Regions from separate parts of the Weizmannia sp. FSL W8-0401 genome, predicted to be linked through region 2. Evidence: riboswitches for the same ligand, from Rfam matches in the RefSeq annotation. Region 2 holds a riboswitch; the other holds the start of a gene.
What was found. Region 2 has a riboswitch for cyclic di-AMP ahead of NSU00_RS12560 (hypothetical protein). Riboswitches for the same ligand answer to the same signal wherever they lie in the genome.
Positions count from the first base shown of each region.

Region 1: another riboswitch for cyclic di-AMP. It lies ahead of NSU00_RS02100 (APC family permease); the one in region 2 lies ahead of NSU00_RS12560 (hypothetical protein).

Region 1 is NZ_JBBPAG010000001.1:432,665-440,040, reverse strand. Features, by position in the region: gene NSU00_RS02115 (AI-2E family transporter) at 1-566, opposite strand, end outside; gene NSU00_RS02110 (twin-arginine translocase TatA/TatE family subunit) at 1,079-1,264, opposite strand; gene NSU00_RS02105 (undecaprenyl-diphosphate phosphatase) at 1,440-2,276, shown strand; gene NSU00_RS02100 (APC family permease) at 2,754-4,574, opposite strand; cyclic di-AMP (ydaO/yuaA leader) riboswitch at 4,684-4,832, opposite strand; gene NSU00_RS02095 (glycine--tRNA ligase) at 6,123-7,376, opposite strand, start outside.
Region 2 is NZ_JBBPAG010000001.1:2,547,133-2,554,508, forward strand. Features, by position in the region: gene NSU00_RS12540 (histidine kinase) at 1-1,016, opposite strand, end outside; gene kdpC (potassium-transporting ATPase subunit KdpC) at 1,104-1,712, opposite strand; gene kdpB (potassium-transporting ATPase subunit KdpB) at 1,745-3,775, opposite strand; gene kdpA (potassium-transporting ATPase subunit KdpA) at 3,789-5,471, opposite strand; gene NSU00_RS16085 (potassium-transporting ATPase subunit F) at 5,504-5,581, opposite strand; gene NSU00_RS12560 (hypothetical protein) at 5,743-6,150, opposite strand; cyclic di-AMP (ydaO/yuaA leader) riboswitch at 6,262-6,423, opposite strand; gene NSU00_RS12565 (ATP-binding protein) at 6,871-7,376, shown strand, end outside.

The DNA of each region.
Region 1 (7,376 bases), 2.1 Mb from region 2:
CCGAAATATTCGATTTCATCGTAAAACGCTGCAAGTTTGCTTGTTTTAAACTGTTTTGTAAAACGGATGATCCGCTCTTTTTCAAGCAGGAAAAACAAACTCAGGATAATGGCCATGAAGACCTGGATGCTGACTTTGCTGATGCTTGTAAAATAATCGAACAGGATAGAAACGCCTTTTTGTGCGTAGTCGACAATTTTCTTTTCCTGGATGTTTTTCACAATATAATTCAGTACTTCATTGTGCTGAGGTTTCGTGTAAAAATCGGAAATCTGCATAACAAGCTGGGTAATTTCATTGACCAGGATCGGAAAATATTTGATCACGCCGAGTGTGAGGCCGCCGAGAATCAAAATATACACGATTAAAACAGCCAGTCTGCGTTTGATCGGAAACCATCTTGTCACAATTTTTTGCAGTCTGTTGACAAGATAGGAAAAAATAAAGGTGAGCAGCATCAGGTCCATCATGCTACGCAGAAAATACAGGATAAGTGTGATCAGCACAAAAATAAGGACCCTTCTTACCCCCCGTTTTTGAAATAACGAAAACAGCCGGTCTTCCATCGTATTGTTATTGCCCCCTCCGGATTCAAAGGAACCATTTTTCTGTTTACCCTTATCTTAACACATTTATAGCCGGTTTAAGTAATTTAGCTGGCGGGGAATTTGTGAAATTTTTTCCTGCCATAAAAGGAATCCATCTTACAGATGAATGCGGCCCCGGGGAGCCCCCGCTTCCAGCACGATCCGTCCCCAGGGGCAGGGGGAGGGCAGCGGATTTTTACGCGACGGCCCATTGAAGGTGTCAGGGCGGACGTTTTTCACTGTTTTACTGTGAAAAGCATTTGATGATGGCAGCACGGATGAAAAACGGGCCGCTGCATTTTTCGCAGGGATCAGGCATCTTTTGCAACACTGGCAATGAGATGAAAAATAGTATGCTGGCCGTATTTTTACACGTGGCCCGTTGAAGGTGTCAGGGGCGGATGTTTTTCGCTGTTTTACCGTGAAAAGCGTTTGGAAAATGGCGGGGGGAATGCAAAAAACGGGCCGCTGTGTTTTACAGCGGCTTATGGTTATGATTTGCTTTTTTTCACTTGTGGCTTTTCTTCTTCATCAATGGCGTCGCGCACGCCTTTTTTGAATTCGCGCAATGTTTGGCCGGCTGCCCTTCCAAGCTGCGGGAGTTTCGACGGGCCGAAAATTAAAAGTGCAACAACAAGGATAATGAGAATTTCGCCAAAGCTGAGATTTCCAGGCATTTTTTCCCCTCCCCGGGCTTCTTTATCTTTATCTTATAGTGTATTGTAAACATTTTCAACTTATAATCACCGGAATACAGTTTATTTTCAGATTAGGCAAGGCGGGGTTCGTAAAAAAATTTATTCGTTTTGGCCGGCGTCCATGGTAGAATAATGTAGTCTGGAGGTGACGTTTTTGCATTTGTGGAATTTGTTTGTGGCCGCAATTCTCGGTCTTGTGGAGGGGCTGACAGAGTTTGCCCCGGTTTCTTCGACGGGCCATATGATTATTGTGGATGACTTGATTTTGAAATCGAATCATCTTTATGGCACTGAAGCGGCAAATGTATTTAAAGTGGTGATCCAGCTTGGGTCCATTATGGCGATGGTGGTCGTATTCTGGGACAGGTTTTTAAATTTGCTCGGCCTGAAGAAAAATATTACGAGAGAGCAGATGTACGGTGAACGGCTGAAATTGACGCATGTGATTACCGGTCTCGTTCCGGCGGCTGTGCTCGGCTTTTTGTTTGAAGATTATATTGACGCCCATCTGTTTTCGGTGAATACGGTACTTGTTGCCCTTGTGGCCGGGGCCGTTTTGATGATTGTGGCGGATCTCACGCGCCCGCGCCGGCCGAAGACGAAGACGGTCGACCAAATTACATATAGACAGGCGTTTGTGGTTGGGCTTTTTCAATGTCTTGCCCTGTGGCCGGGTTTTTCACGTTCCGGTTCTACGATTTCAGGCGGCGTCCTGCTTGGCATGAGCCACCGTGCTGCAGCGGACTTTACGTTTATTATGGCTGTGCCGATCATGTTTGGCGCGAGCTTTCTTTCGCTTGTAAAGCACTGGGGCGCCGTGACGCCTGAGACGATTCCGTTTTTTATTACCGGATTCATCAGCGCGTTTATTTTCGCCTTAATCGCGATCAAGTTTTTCCTCGCATTGATCAACAAAGTAAAGCTGATCCCGTTTGCGGTATACCGCATCCTTTTGGCGATCATTTTGCTTCTTTTGATTTGGAACCGATAAGATTTTGGCTGCGCAGCGTTGCGTGGCTTTTTTTTGCGGGGATGGGCCGGGGAGCCGGGCATGCTTTGGCAGAAAGGGACTGTGTGATGATCCGGCTGTGTATCTTGGAAATTGCGCGGCGCTGATTTTCATTCTTCTGCTGGTGCCGCGTTCATTGCGGCATGGGCGTCTAATTGGACGAAGCAGGAATGCGGGGCCTTTGCTTTGTCTATCCTGAAAATATGCGCCGGCTGGTTTTCATTCTTCTGCTGGTGCCGCGTTCATTGCGGCATGGGCGTCTAATTGGGTTTTCCAATTAGACAAAATGGGCGGGCGGGGCCTCTGTTTTGTCTAATTAGGCATTCTAATTAGCAGTACGCAGGGGACAGCTCTTCCTTTTTGTCTGTATTAGACTTCCCATTTAAACATTCCTGGCACGCCCTTGCCCTAAATATTTTCGATGCTGTACGAAAAAAGCTGCCAGATCCGGCAGCTTTTTTACTTTTTAAAATGGTAGGGCATTGTTGCAACGACAACGTCTTTTTCCCATAGAAGGCGCATCCGGATGAGGAGTGCAGACTGGTTGTGCAAAATGTTTTGCCAGCGTTTTTTCGGGATGAATTGCGGAATGAGCACCATGACCTGGTACTCGTTTTCTTTTGCTTTCCGCTGGATAATTTCCAAAAATTTTGCAAGTGGCTGGACAATGCTCCGGTAAGACGAGTGCAGGGTGACAAGGCGGACACCACAACCCCACTCTTTCCACTTTTCTTCCATTTTCTTCTCGTCTTCATGATCAAAAGCGACATAAACGGCAATGACCTGATCCGAGAGCGATTTTGCATAATTAATCGTCCGCTCCACGACCGTTGTAATGCCGGCCACCGGGACAATGATCACATTGGAGTGGATTTCTTCCTGAAACATGCCTTTAATCCGCAGCTGCTCGCCGACCGCCTCGTAATGCCGGTTCACTTTCCGGAAAATATACATGACAATCGGCAGGAAGATCAAAACCGGCCATACTTGCGTAAATTTCGTAATGAATAAAATCGCAAGGACACTAAATGTAATAATGGCACCGACAAAGTTGACTGACATTTTGCCGGCCCAGCCCCTCGGCCTTTGAGTAACCCATTTCACAATCATGCCGCATTGCGCAAGCGTAAACGGAATAAACACGCCGACTGCATACAATGGAATGAGGCGCTCGGTATTGCCCTGGAATGCCACAATTAAAATTATGGAAGCAACGCCGAGAAAAATAATGCCGTTTGAGTAACCAAGCCGGTCACCGCGGATCGTGAACATGCGCGGCATAAATTTGTCCCTTGCCAGGTTAAAAGCGAGCTGCGGGAACGCTGAGAACCCGGTGTTCGCAGCAAGCACGAGAATTAAAGTCGTAGTTGCCTGGACGAAATAGTACAAAACACCGTTGCCAAGTGTCCGGTGGGCCATTTGCGATACAACGGTTTCTGTTTCTTTCGGCGCAATGCCGAGCCAGTATGCGAGAAAACTGATGCCCGCTAAAAGCGATGCCAGAATGATACCCATCATGGCAAGCGTGCGGGCTGCGTTTCTCGGTGCCGGGTCGCGGAAGTTCGGGATCGCGTTGGAAATGGCTTCGACCCCTGTCAATGCCGAACAGCCGGATGAGAAAGCTTTTAACAAAAGAAACAGTGAAATGCCGGCGACCGGCGTACCGATATGCGGATGCAGGTTTTGCGGGATTTGCCCCGTTACTGTTTTGAATAAACCGACAACAATGATGACAAACAATGAAAATACGAACAGATAAACCGGGTAAGCGAGCACATTGGCCGATTCCGTCAGCCCGCGCAAATTCAGAATCGTAATGATCAGAACGAGAAAAACCGCAATCTGCACACTGTACGGATGCAAGCTCTGAAACGCGGAAGTAATGGCATCTGTTCCGGCTGAGACGGAAACGGCCACCGTTAAAATGTAGTCCACCAGCAAAGATCCGCCCGCAAGAAGGCCAGGGGTGACGCCGAGATTTTCTTTCGAGACACGGTATGCCCCGCCGCCTTGCGGATAAGAGTAAATGACCTGGCGATAAGATAAAATAAGTGCAGCCAATAAAATTAAAATGCCGACTGTAATTGGAATAGAATACCAAAATGCCAGCGCCCCCACTGTGGCAAGTACAATCAGCACCTGTTCAGGCCCGTACGCAACAGATGAAAGCGCGTCGGATGAAAGAATGGCCAATGCTTTTAACTTGGTCAGCTTCTGCCCTTCAATTTCATTTGAACGAAGCGGTCTCCCAATTAACAATCGTTTTATCGTGGTGAACATTTGAATGGTCTCCTTTTATCTGCAGTGTTTCAAAAATGCTTCCCCTAAAATAAGAAAAACCACAAAGAGAATTCATCTTCCCTGTGGTCTATTGCCCGATCACAGTTTCACATCCTCTATTATAACGCTGACGGGGTTAGCTGTCGGGTTCGGGCATAAGAGTGGCCCTGCCTTTTAAAAAAAGGCTTCACCCCAGAGCGGCGCGCGGCCGCCAACCTGGTTCCCCCGTTCCGTTTCCGGATTAAGCGGTTCAGTTATGAAACGCAAATTTTACATACGACATCCTATCTTACTCCCGTTGCCATTGTTTGTAAAGACTATTTCGCAATTGCGTTTCGGTATGTCCATCTTTACCCGCCATATCCCCGGGCAAACTGTCTTTATTCACAGTACCTAATTTTCGATCATGCTTCTTTTGTAGAATATCCGAATGTGCCTAAAGCACGCAAAAAGCAAGGTTTTTCGGCAAATCCGGAGTAAAGAGATAAACAGAGTTAGGAAGGTAAAACCTGAGGATGAAAAGATGACCTCTTGGGGCAGGCGGATCAATTGGAAACATAAGACCAAAAGAGGCGCGAACCCGGTGGAATTGTCTAATTAGGAGCTCCATTCGGGCCCGAAATGTCCTTTTGAACCTGTCAAAAGGACAAAACGTGCCGCATCCGGGAATGAAATGTCCTTTTGAACCTGTCAAAAGGACAAAAGGAATTGCATCCGGGCCCAAAATGTCCTTTTGAAGCCGTCAAAAAGACAAAACGAGCTGCATCAGGTAACGAAATGTCCTTTTGAACCTGTCAAAAGGACAAAAGGAGTTGCATCCGGGCCCGAAATGTCCTTTTGAAGCCGTCAAAAAGACAAAACGAGCTGCATCCGGGCCCGAAATGTCCTTTTGAACCTGTCAAAAGGACAAAACATGCCGCATCCGGGAATGAAATGTCCCTTTGAACCTGTCAAAAGGACAAAACACGCCGCATCCGGGAATGAAATGTCCCTTTGAACCTGTCAAAAGGACAAAAGGAGCTCCATTCGGGCCCGAAATGTCCTTTTGAAGCCGTCAAAAAGACAAAACGAGCGGCATCAGGTAACGAAATGTCCTTTTGATCCTGTCAAAAGGACAAAACATGCCGCATCCGGGAATGAAATGTCCCTTTGAACCTGTCAAAAGGACAAAAGGAGTTGCATTCGGGCCCGAAATGTCCTTTTGAAGCCGTCAAAAAGACAAAACGAGCTGCATCCGGGCCCGAAATGTCCTTTTGAACCTGTCAAAAGGACAAAACATGCCGCATCCGGGAATGAAATGTCCCTTTGAACCTGTCAAAAGGACAAAACACGCCGCATCCAATTAGACAAATTAGGCGAAAACCCGTTGAAAATGTCTAGTTAGGCGTTCTAATTGGACAAATCCAAGCGTAAAACCCGTTAAAAATGTCTAATTATGGTCTAATTAGGCGTTCCAAACGCCAAAATCCATTACGATCAGGATAGATTTGCTTATGGCTGACCTGGCGCACCACCAAAGAAAAAAACCCGCAAGCTGCGGGCTTTTTTTTAAAACTTAATTTTTTCTTCCAAAAAGGCTTTAAGTTCCGTGATTGGCACACGGGTTTGCTCCATTGTGTCACGGTCGCGGACGGTCACCATATGGTCGTCGCGCGAATCGAAGTCGTATGTGATGCAAAACGGCGTGCCGATTTCGTCCTGGCGGCGGTATCGCTTGCCGATCGACCCGGTTTCGTCAAAGTCAACCATAAACGTTTTCGACAAATCCGCAAAAATGTCGCGTGCTTCATCCGATAATTTTTTCGACAGCGGCAAAACCGCGGCTTTGTATGGCGCAAGGGCAGGGTGCAGGTGCATGACCGTGCGGCTTGTGCCGTCTTCAAGTGTCTCTTCTGCATAAGAGTCAATCAGAAATGCCAGCGCTACACGGTCCGCCCCGAGCGACGGCTCAATGCAGTACGGAACAAAGCGTTCATTCGTTTCCTGGTCAAGATAAGTGAAATCCTCGCCGGAATATTCCATATGGCGTTTCAGGTCGTAATCAGTACGGGAGGCTATGCCCCACAGTTCGCCCCAGCCGAACGGGAAGTTGTATTCAAAGTCGGTGGTCGCGTTCGAGTAGTGGGATAGTTCTTCTTTTTCATGGTCGCGCAGCCGCAAGTTTTCTTCCCTCATGCCGAGATTCAGCAAAAATTCGCGCGCATACTGTTTCCAGTAGTCAAACCATTTGAGCTCTTCGCCCGGCCTGCAGAAAAATTCAAGTTCCATCTGCTCGAATTCGCGCGTACGGAAAATGAAGTTCCCCGGGGTGATTTCGTTCCGGAAACTTTTTCCGATTTGGGCAATCCCGAACGGCAATTTTTTACGCATTGTCCGTTGTACATTTTTAAAATTGACAAAAATGCCTTGTGCGGTTTCCGGGCGCAAATACAGTTCATTCGTGCTGTCTTCGGTTACGCCCTGGTATGTTTTGAACATCAGATTAAACTGGCGGATGCCGGTCCAGTCTTTGCTGCCGCAATCCGGGCAGGCGATGTCATGCGTTTTGATCAGCTCTTCCATTTTTTCAAACGGCAGGCCGTCGACAATCATGTCGATCCCTTTTTCATGCAGGGCATTTTCGATCAGCTTGTCGGCACGGTGCCGGGCTTTACAATGTTTGCAGTCGATCATCGGGTCATTAAAATTGCCGAGGTGGCCGCTTGCTTCCCATGTGCGCGGGTTCATCAGGATCGCAGCATCGAGGCCGACATTGTACGGCGACTCCTGGATGAATTTTTTCCACCAGGCTTTTTTGACGTT
Region 2 (7,376 bases):
CCGAGTACAATTCTCGTTACCTGATGCAAGGTTGCGTAACGAGCCAACATGCCGGGAAGCTTCCGTCTACTTGCCAAGGTGAGTTCTTCGAATTTAGCTCCTATTTTATCGGCCAATTTCAAGAGGGAACGCTTAAATGCAGTTTCTTCGCGAGACAGCATTTTTTTCGGATGGACAAATGTGACGATCATCAAATCTCCACCCAAGCGTTTGGCAATTTGTTGGCCGCGGCGGACATGAATGGATCCGTTCCAATGGTATTGCGCCGAGACGAGAATGCGTTCCGCTACTCCGGAAGGCCCGGTTAAACCTTGCTCCATGCGGTATTTTTCGTGGGAATCGTTCACATCTTCCGCCACTAGCCGCAAAGCCAGCTCCCGTAATTTTCCGATGTTGCTTCGCTCAAACAACATGGGCGAGGAGTCACCGTTGACATGCCCCTCCTCCAGCCGTTTCAGTATCGTTTCCGGCGATACGTCGATCAATTGGACTTCATCCGCCATCTCCAATGTGTTTGCCGGGACGGTTTCCTCCACCACGACACCGGTCCATTTTCTCGCCAGTTCCGTCGCGCCGTCGAGTTCGTACACGTTGACGGTTGTGATTACGCTGATGCCATGATTCAGCAAAAATTGGATGTCATCCAGACGTGTCGGAAACTGTGCTCCTTCCCGATTGCGATGGGCAAGCCCGTCAACTAATACCACTTCCGGATTGCGTTTGACCAGCGCCTCGAGGTTCAAGTCCTTACGCTCCATTCCATCCTTGATCCAGTGAATGCTGGGTACACGTTCCAAGTCTCCGAGTTGCTCCACCGTTTCCGGCCGCTGTCTTGTCGAAACCGCACAAATGACGACATCGATTCCCTGCTGCTTCAAATGCTGACCTTCCTGAAGCATGTGGTACGTTTTACCCGAACCGCTGACCGCGCCGATATAGATTTTGAGCCGACCACGGTGTAGCTTGGAAATGGAGTACAGGATTTCTTCCGGCGTCTTCCTGCGAAAACTTCCCACTCTTGTTCCCCCCTTGCGCAAGCTCTTTACTAAAATGCGATAACCCCGCCTATTTGGCCATAGGCAGGGCTCGCAGATGATATTTAACTATTTCATAAGTTCGCGCAGCGCGATGTTCAATTTCAACACATTGACTCTTGGTTCCCCGAAAATCCCCAAATCCCGTCCTTCGGTATGTTCTTGTACCAGTTTCTTGAGCTCGCTCGAAGACAAACCGGTCAACTTGCTGATACGCGGAATTTGCACGTAGGCGGATTCTGGCGTAATATCGGGATCCAGCCCTGAACCGGAGTTCGTGATTAAGGCAATCGGCAATTGGCTAACAGGAACGTCCGGATTGTTTGCCTTCCACGCTTTAACGGATTCTTCCGTCCTTTTCAGCAAGTCCGGGTTCGATGGCCCGTAATTGTTGGAACCGGAGGCTTCCGCTTTGTATTCAATGCTGGAGACCCGGCCTTGAAAATATTTTGGATCGGTAAAGTTTTGCCCGATTAATTCGGAACCGATGATTTCTCCGCTGCTGCTTTTGATCAAACTGCCGTTAGCCTGATCTGACATCAAAAGTTGCGCGATGCCGGTGCAAACGAGCGGATACACAATTCCGCATAGCAATATGAACAACAAACTGAGCCGAATCATGGAAAACAAGTAAGATCCGCGGGAAAGTCCCTGAACATGCTGCTCTGAATGATTCATTCCATTTCAATCCTCTCTGTATTCCGTTTTAACTACACCCATAAGTGAACGACCATGTCGATCAATTTAATCCCGACGAACGGCGCGATGACACCGCCCAATCCATAAATAAGCAGGTTCCGGCTGAGCAATTGGGCGGAACTCATCGGTTTGTAGGCAACGCCCTTTATGGCCAACGGAATAAGCAACGGGATAATGATCGCATTAAACACAAGCGCCGACAAAATGGCCGACATTGGTGATCCGAGTCCCATTACATTCAATACGTTCATTTCCGGAATCGCCTGCATGAACATGGCCGGGATAATGGCAAAATATTTGGCGATGTCGTTCGCCACGCTGAAGGTGGTCAGAGCGCCGCGCGTCATTAGCAGTTGCTTGCCGATCGCTACGACTTCAATGATCTTCGACGGATCGGAGTCAAGATCGACCATGTTGGCCGCTTCCTTGGCTGCCGTCGTGCCGCTGTTCATCGCAAGTCCTACATCCGCCTGCGCGAGTGCCGGGGCATCGTTCGTTCCATCTCCGGTCATGGCTACCAGCTTACCGGCCGCCTGTTCCCGCTTGATCACGGCAATTTTGTCTTCCGGCTTGCTCTCGGCGATAAAGTCATCCACCCCGGCCTCTCGTGCGATTGTCGCTGCTGTCAACGGGTTGTCTCCTGTACACATGATCGTTTTGATTCCCATCTTTCGCAACTGATCGAAACGCTCCCGCATGCCGGGCTTCACCGTATCCTTCAAATAAATGAGTCCGTAAATTCGATTGTCGACGGCAACGGCGAGCGGCGTTCCGCCCTCCGATGCGATCGCGTTCCCTTTTTGTTCCAAATCGGTGGGAATAACCCCTCCTTGTGCACTGACCCAAGCCTTGACTGCGTCAACCGCGCCTTTGCGAACTTTTCGTCCATTCGGCAAATCGATACCGCTCATGCGAGTTTCCGCTTTAAATTCTATGAATTCCGCACCTTCAGCCGCATTCGTTGGATACGTATACCCTTCTTTTTTCATGAGTTCGAGTACGGATCGGCCTTCGGGTGTTTCATCCTTCACTGAACTGACGGCTGCCCATTCGGCTACCGTCTCTACGGTCGTATCCCCAACCGCGATGAACTCGCTGGCCATCCGGTTCCCAAACGTGATTGTACCTGTTTTGTCCAAAATCATCGTATCGATGTCGCCTGCCGCTTCCACCGCTTTCCCTGACATGGCCAGTACATTGAAACGGGTTACTCGGTCCATCCCGGCAATACCGATTGCGGATAATAAACCGCCGATCGTTGTTGGAATGAGACATACCAGCAGCGAAATCAGAACGGGAATCTCCAATTTGATTCCAAGATAATCGGCCATCGGCGCCAATGTCACCACAACGATCAGGAAAATCAGGGTCAGGCTGACAAGCAGGGTATTCAGCGCGATTTCGTTTGGCGTTTTTTGTCTCTTTGCGCCTTCGACCAATGCGATCATCCGATCGATGAACGATTCGCCAGGGTCGCTTGTAATCCGTACGGTTATCCGGTCGCTAACGACCCGCGTGCCGCCGGTTACCGAACTGAAATCGCCGCCTGCTTCTTTGATGACAGGAGCGGATTCGCCGGTAATGGCTGACTCGTCCACGGAAGCGAGCCCATCAATGACCTCCCCGTCACCCGGAATCATCTCCCCTTGCGAGACAATTACAACATCGCCTTTGCGCAGTTCCGTGGACGGAACCACCTTCACGCTGTTGCCGGTCACTTTATTGGCCATGATTTCTTTTTTCGTCTTCTTGAGAGTGTCGGCCTGCGCTTTTCCTCTGCCCTCAGCCAATGCCTCGGCGAAGTTGGCGAACAGCACGGTAAATAGCAAAATTAGAAAAACCGCCAGATTAAATCCAACTCGTCCTTCGGTACCGAAGTAGCCCGGAAACAACGTCATTAACAACACGACGAACGTTCCTGCTTCGACGACAAACATGACCGGATTTTTCATCATGACAACCGGATTTAATTTGATAAAGCTGTCCAAGATCGCCTTTTTGACAATCTCTCCGGACAACATGCTTCTTCGTTTCGTATTCATGATCTCACCTCTTCTATTTCAGGAGCGTCAAATGTTCTGCGATCGGACCGAGAGCAAGGGCGGGCAAAAAGGTCAAAGCTCCGATAATCAGTACGATACCGACGAGAATACCCGTAAACAATTTGGTGTCCGTGCGGAACGTTCCGATCGTTTCCGGAACCCATTGTTTCGCCGCCAGAGAACCGGCTACGCCGAGCAATGCCACAATGGAAACGTACCGTCCGAACAGCATGACAAGTCCCGTAGAAACGTTCCAGAACGTTGTGTTGTCAGCCAAACCTTCGAAGCCGGAACCGTTGTTCGCGGCGGAAGACGTATACTCATAAAGCACCTGCGATATGCCGTGGAAGCCGGGATTGCTGATGGCCCCTTTCCCCAAGTCCGTCAAAAAGGCAATGGCCGTAGGCGCAAGAATAATAAGCGGGTGAGCGAGAATCGCGATGGCAACCAGTTTCATTTCTCGAGCTTCAATTTTGCGCCCCATAAATTCCGGCGTGCGGCCGACCATCAATCCGCAAAGGAAGACACCCAATATTGCGTACATAAGCATGTTGACCAAACCGACGCCGTCGCCACCAAACACACAGTTCAGCATCATTTGCGCCAGCGGGACGAGACCGCCCAGCGGCGTCAACGTATCGTGCATGTTATTGACCGAACCTGTTGTAGCCGCAGTCGTAACCGTTGTAAACAAAGCCGACTGCGCTATACCGAACCGAACTTCCTTGCCCTCCATGTTGCCTTGCGAAGCGTCGATTCCGAGCGCATTCAGCGCTGGGTTCCCTCGCAGTTCCGATGTATAAACGATGGACAGGAAGGAGACAAACAAGATGAGCATCGCGCTGAAGATCACCCAGCCCTGTTTTTGATTTCGCGCGAATCTGCCGAACGTATACGTCAGCGCGGCCGGAATGCACCACATGGACAATATCTCGATAACATTGGTTAGCGGATTCGGATTCTCAAACGGGTGCGATGAATTGGCGCCCATAAATCCCCCCCCGTTCGTTCCCAAGTGCTTGATCGATTCGAGGGAAGCTACCGGACCGATCGCGATTTGCTGCGTCCCGCCTTCAAGCGTAGTCGCTTGAACGGTCGGACTAAGCGTTTGCGGCACTTTCAACGCAACTAGTGCCAATGTCACGATGATCGCCATCGGGATAAGCAAACGGGTGTGCGCTTTGACAAAATCGGTGAAGAAGTTGCCGAGCGTTTTCCCTTTGCTTGTCAAACCGCGAATGAACGCGATCGCTACGACGATGCCGGATGCCGCTGATGTAAACATCATCATCATAATAACAGCCATTTGCGAAAAATAGGACAGACCCGTTTCGCCGCTATAGTGCTGCAAGTTCGTATTCGTCATGAAGCTGATGACCGTATTGAAAGAAAGCGTTGACTCCATGTTATCGATGCCGTTCGGGTTGATCGGCAGCCATTTCTGGATGCGTAAAATCAAATAACTGACCGCCACCAAAATAACGTTGGTCAATATCAAGCTGAGCGTGTATCGTTTCCAGCTCATTTCAGCGCGGTTTTTCAAACCGGTCAGTCCGTAGATCAACCTTTCAATCGGTCCGAATATTTTGTCGGTCCGGTTGGGTTCATTGGAAAATACATGAAAGATGTATGCCCCCAAAGGTTTGACCAAAAAAACTAAAATCACAATGACCGCTACCAGTTGCAAAATGGCCATTTCATGCCCTCCTCAAACATATACAGATCATATTAAAATTTTTCGGGATTCACCAAAGCAAAAACGAGATATAAAAAAATCAAAACCGTAAAAACAGCAACTATTATCATGAGCGTTCTCCCCCCGATTCACCTACAACTCGTCCGCACCAAGCTAAAAATAAGCAAAACAATCCATATACGCCACCTAGTGTTAAAATCATTGCGATATCCATCATGAATGATCATCCCTCCCTTCAAGCATGTAACCGGTACGTTTGCCTGATATGGATTCAGCTTTCGTTATCAAGCAGAAACGAAACATCATCGCTGCGGGTGTAAATGACATAGCTAGCGCCAAGTCCTTTGTAAATGAGTCTTGCATTGTTGCTGCCGGTGATGATATAGATCGGCTTGCCTGTCCAGGATCGGCAGATCTGAATGTATCGGCAAATCAAGGGCAAACTTGACTCAAACAAGTACACCTTCCCTACCGGTAACTCTGGAATGAGCCAGGTTTCCCGGTCTACAGTATCGACCATTAAGATGTGCTTGACGCCCAAATGTGTCAATCTCGACTTCTCTGTTTCATTATTGGTAATCGCTGCATAAGGTATTTCTTTGATTCGCAACGCTTTAATAAACTGCTCCCCGGTTTTGTTGGGCGCAGAGACGAGTACAAACTCATCTTGAGCTTCCATAGCCAATCTCCTCCATCCTGGTACAGGTAACAAAAAAGAAGCTTTCGGAAGAGGAACTCTTCGTCAGCTTCTTAGGCACGAAAAAACACCGTGTCTAATCACGACAATTGTTGCCTCTCTTAAAGACGCTTACGAGGTTAGCTGTCGGATTCGGGCGTAAGAGTCGCCCTACGCCGGATTTACCGGCGATTCACCCCATGAAGCCGACAAGACCGGCTTCGATTGGTTCCCCCGCTCCTTCGTGTTAATTGAAGAATTCAGCGATTGAAACGATGATTATCATGTTCACGAAACACCACAGAGGCATAAGCACTGTGGTCGAAACTTACGATCACAAGCTTCATCATCCTCTCTCTACAAGGGCCACACTTTTGAAAAGAGCTGCTTCCGCATTTACGAGTTTTGCTTATGGATTCGGGCGGTTAGAGTCGCCCTGCCCCTGCTTAAGTTTCGTATAAGCGGGGGAATTCATCCCTTACGGATCCGGTTGACTTGCTCTCACACAAGCACTGATCCGTAGTTGGTTCCCTCTTGTTCCTGAGTCACAATTAAGCAACTGTAAATGAAAAGCAATTCAATTCATGGACTTATTTTATTCATTATTTTGAGGTTTTTCAATCATTTTTACGAAATTTTTACGCCCAGTACCGGTTTATTTTACTCTTTTTTTACAGTAACCTAGAGAGGAGAGACACAAAAAAGAGAAGGATGTGTTTTTCTATGCATAAATGGAATGCGGTATGGATTTCGTTGCGATCGTACGTAAGCACGACTTTGCTGATCGCTCTCATGACCATGGTATTAAAACCGTTTGGTCTTGCTTTTGACTTGGTCAATATTGCTCTTATCTATTTACTCCCGGTTCTTTTCAATGCCGTCTTCGGGGGACTGCGTCCTGCTTTCTACGCGGCGATCCTGGGTGTCTTAGCCTTTGATTTCTTCTTCGTGCCTCCTGTACTGAGCTTTACCGTATCAGACTTGCGCTATCTGGTTTCATTTGGCGTCTATTTGGCGGTGGCAGCATTAACGGCCAGCCTAGCGGCCAAGCTGAAGCAGCAGGTCCTCTTTTCCAAGCAAAGGGAAGCTCACACAGCTGCGTTGTACGCGCTTAGCAAGCAGATGAGCGCGATCGCGGACATCCATTCCATGCTGGACAATTTTTCCCGACAAGTTTCGCAGACCCTTGACACAGAAATCGCGATCTATTTGGCGGATGACCAGAATAC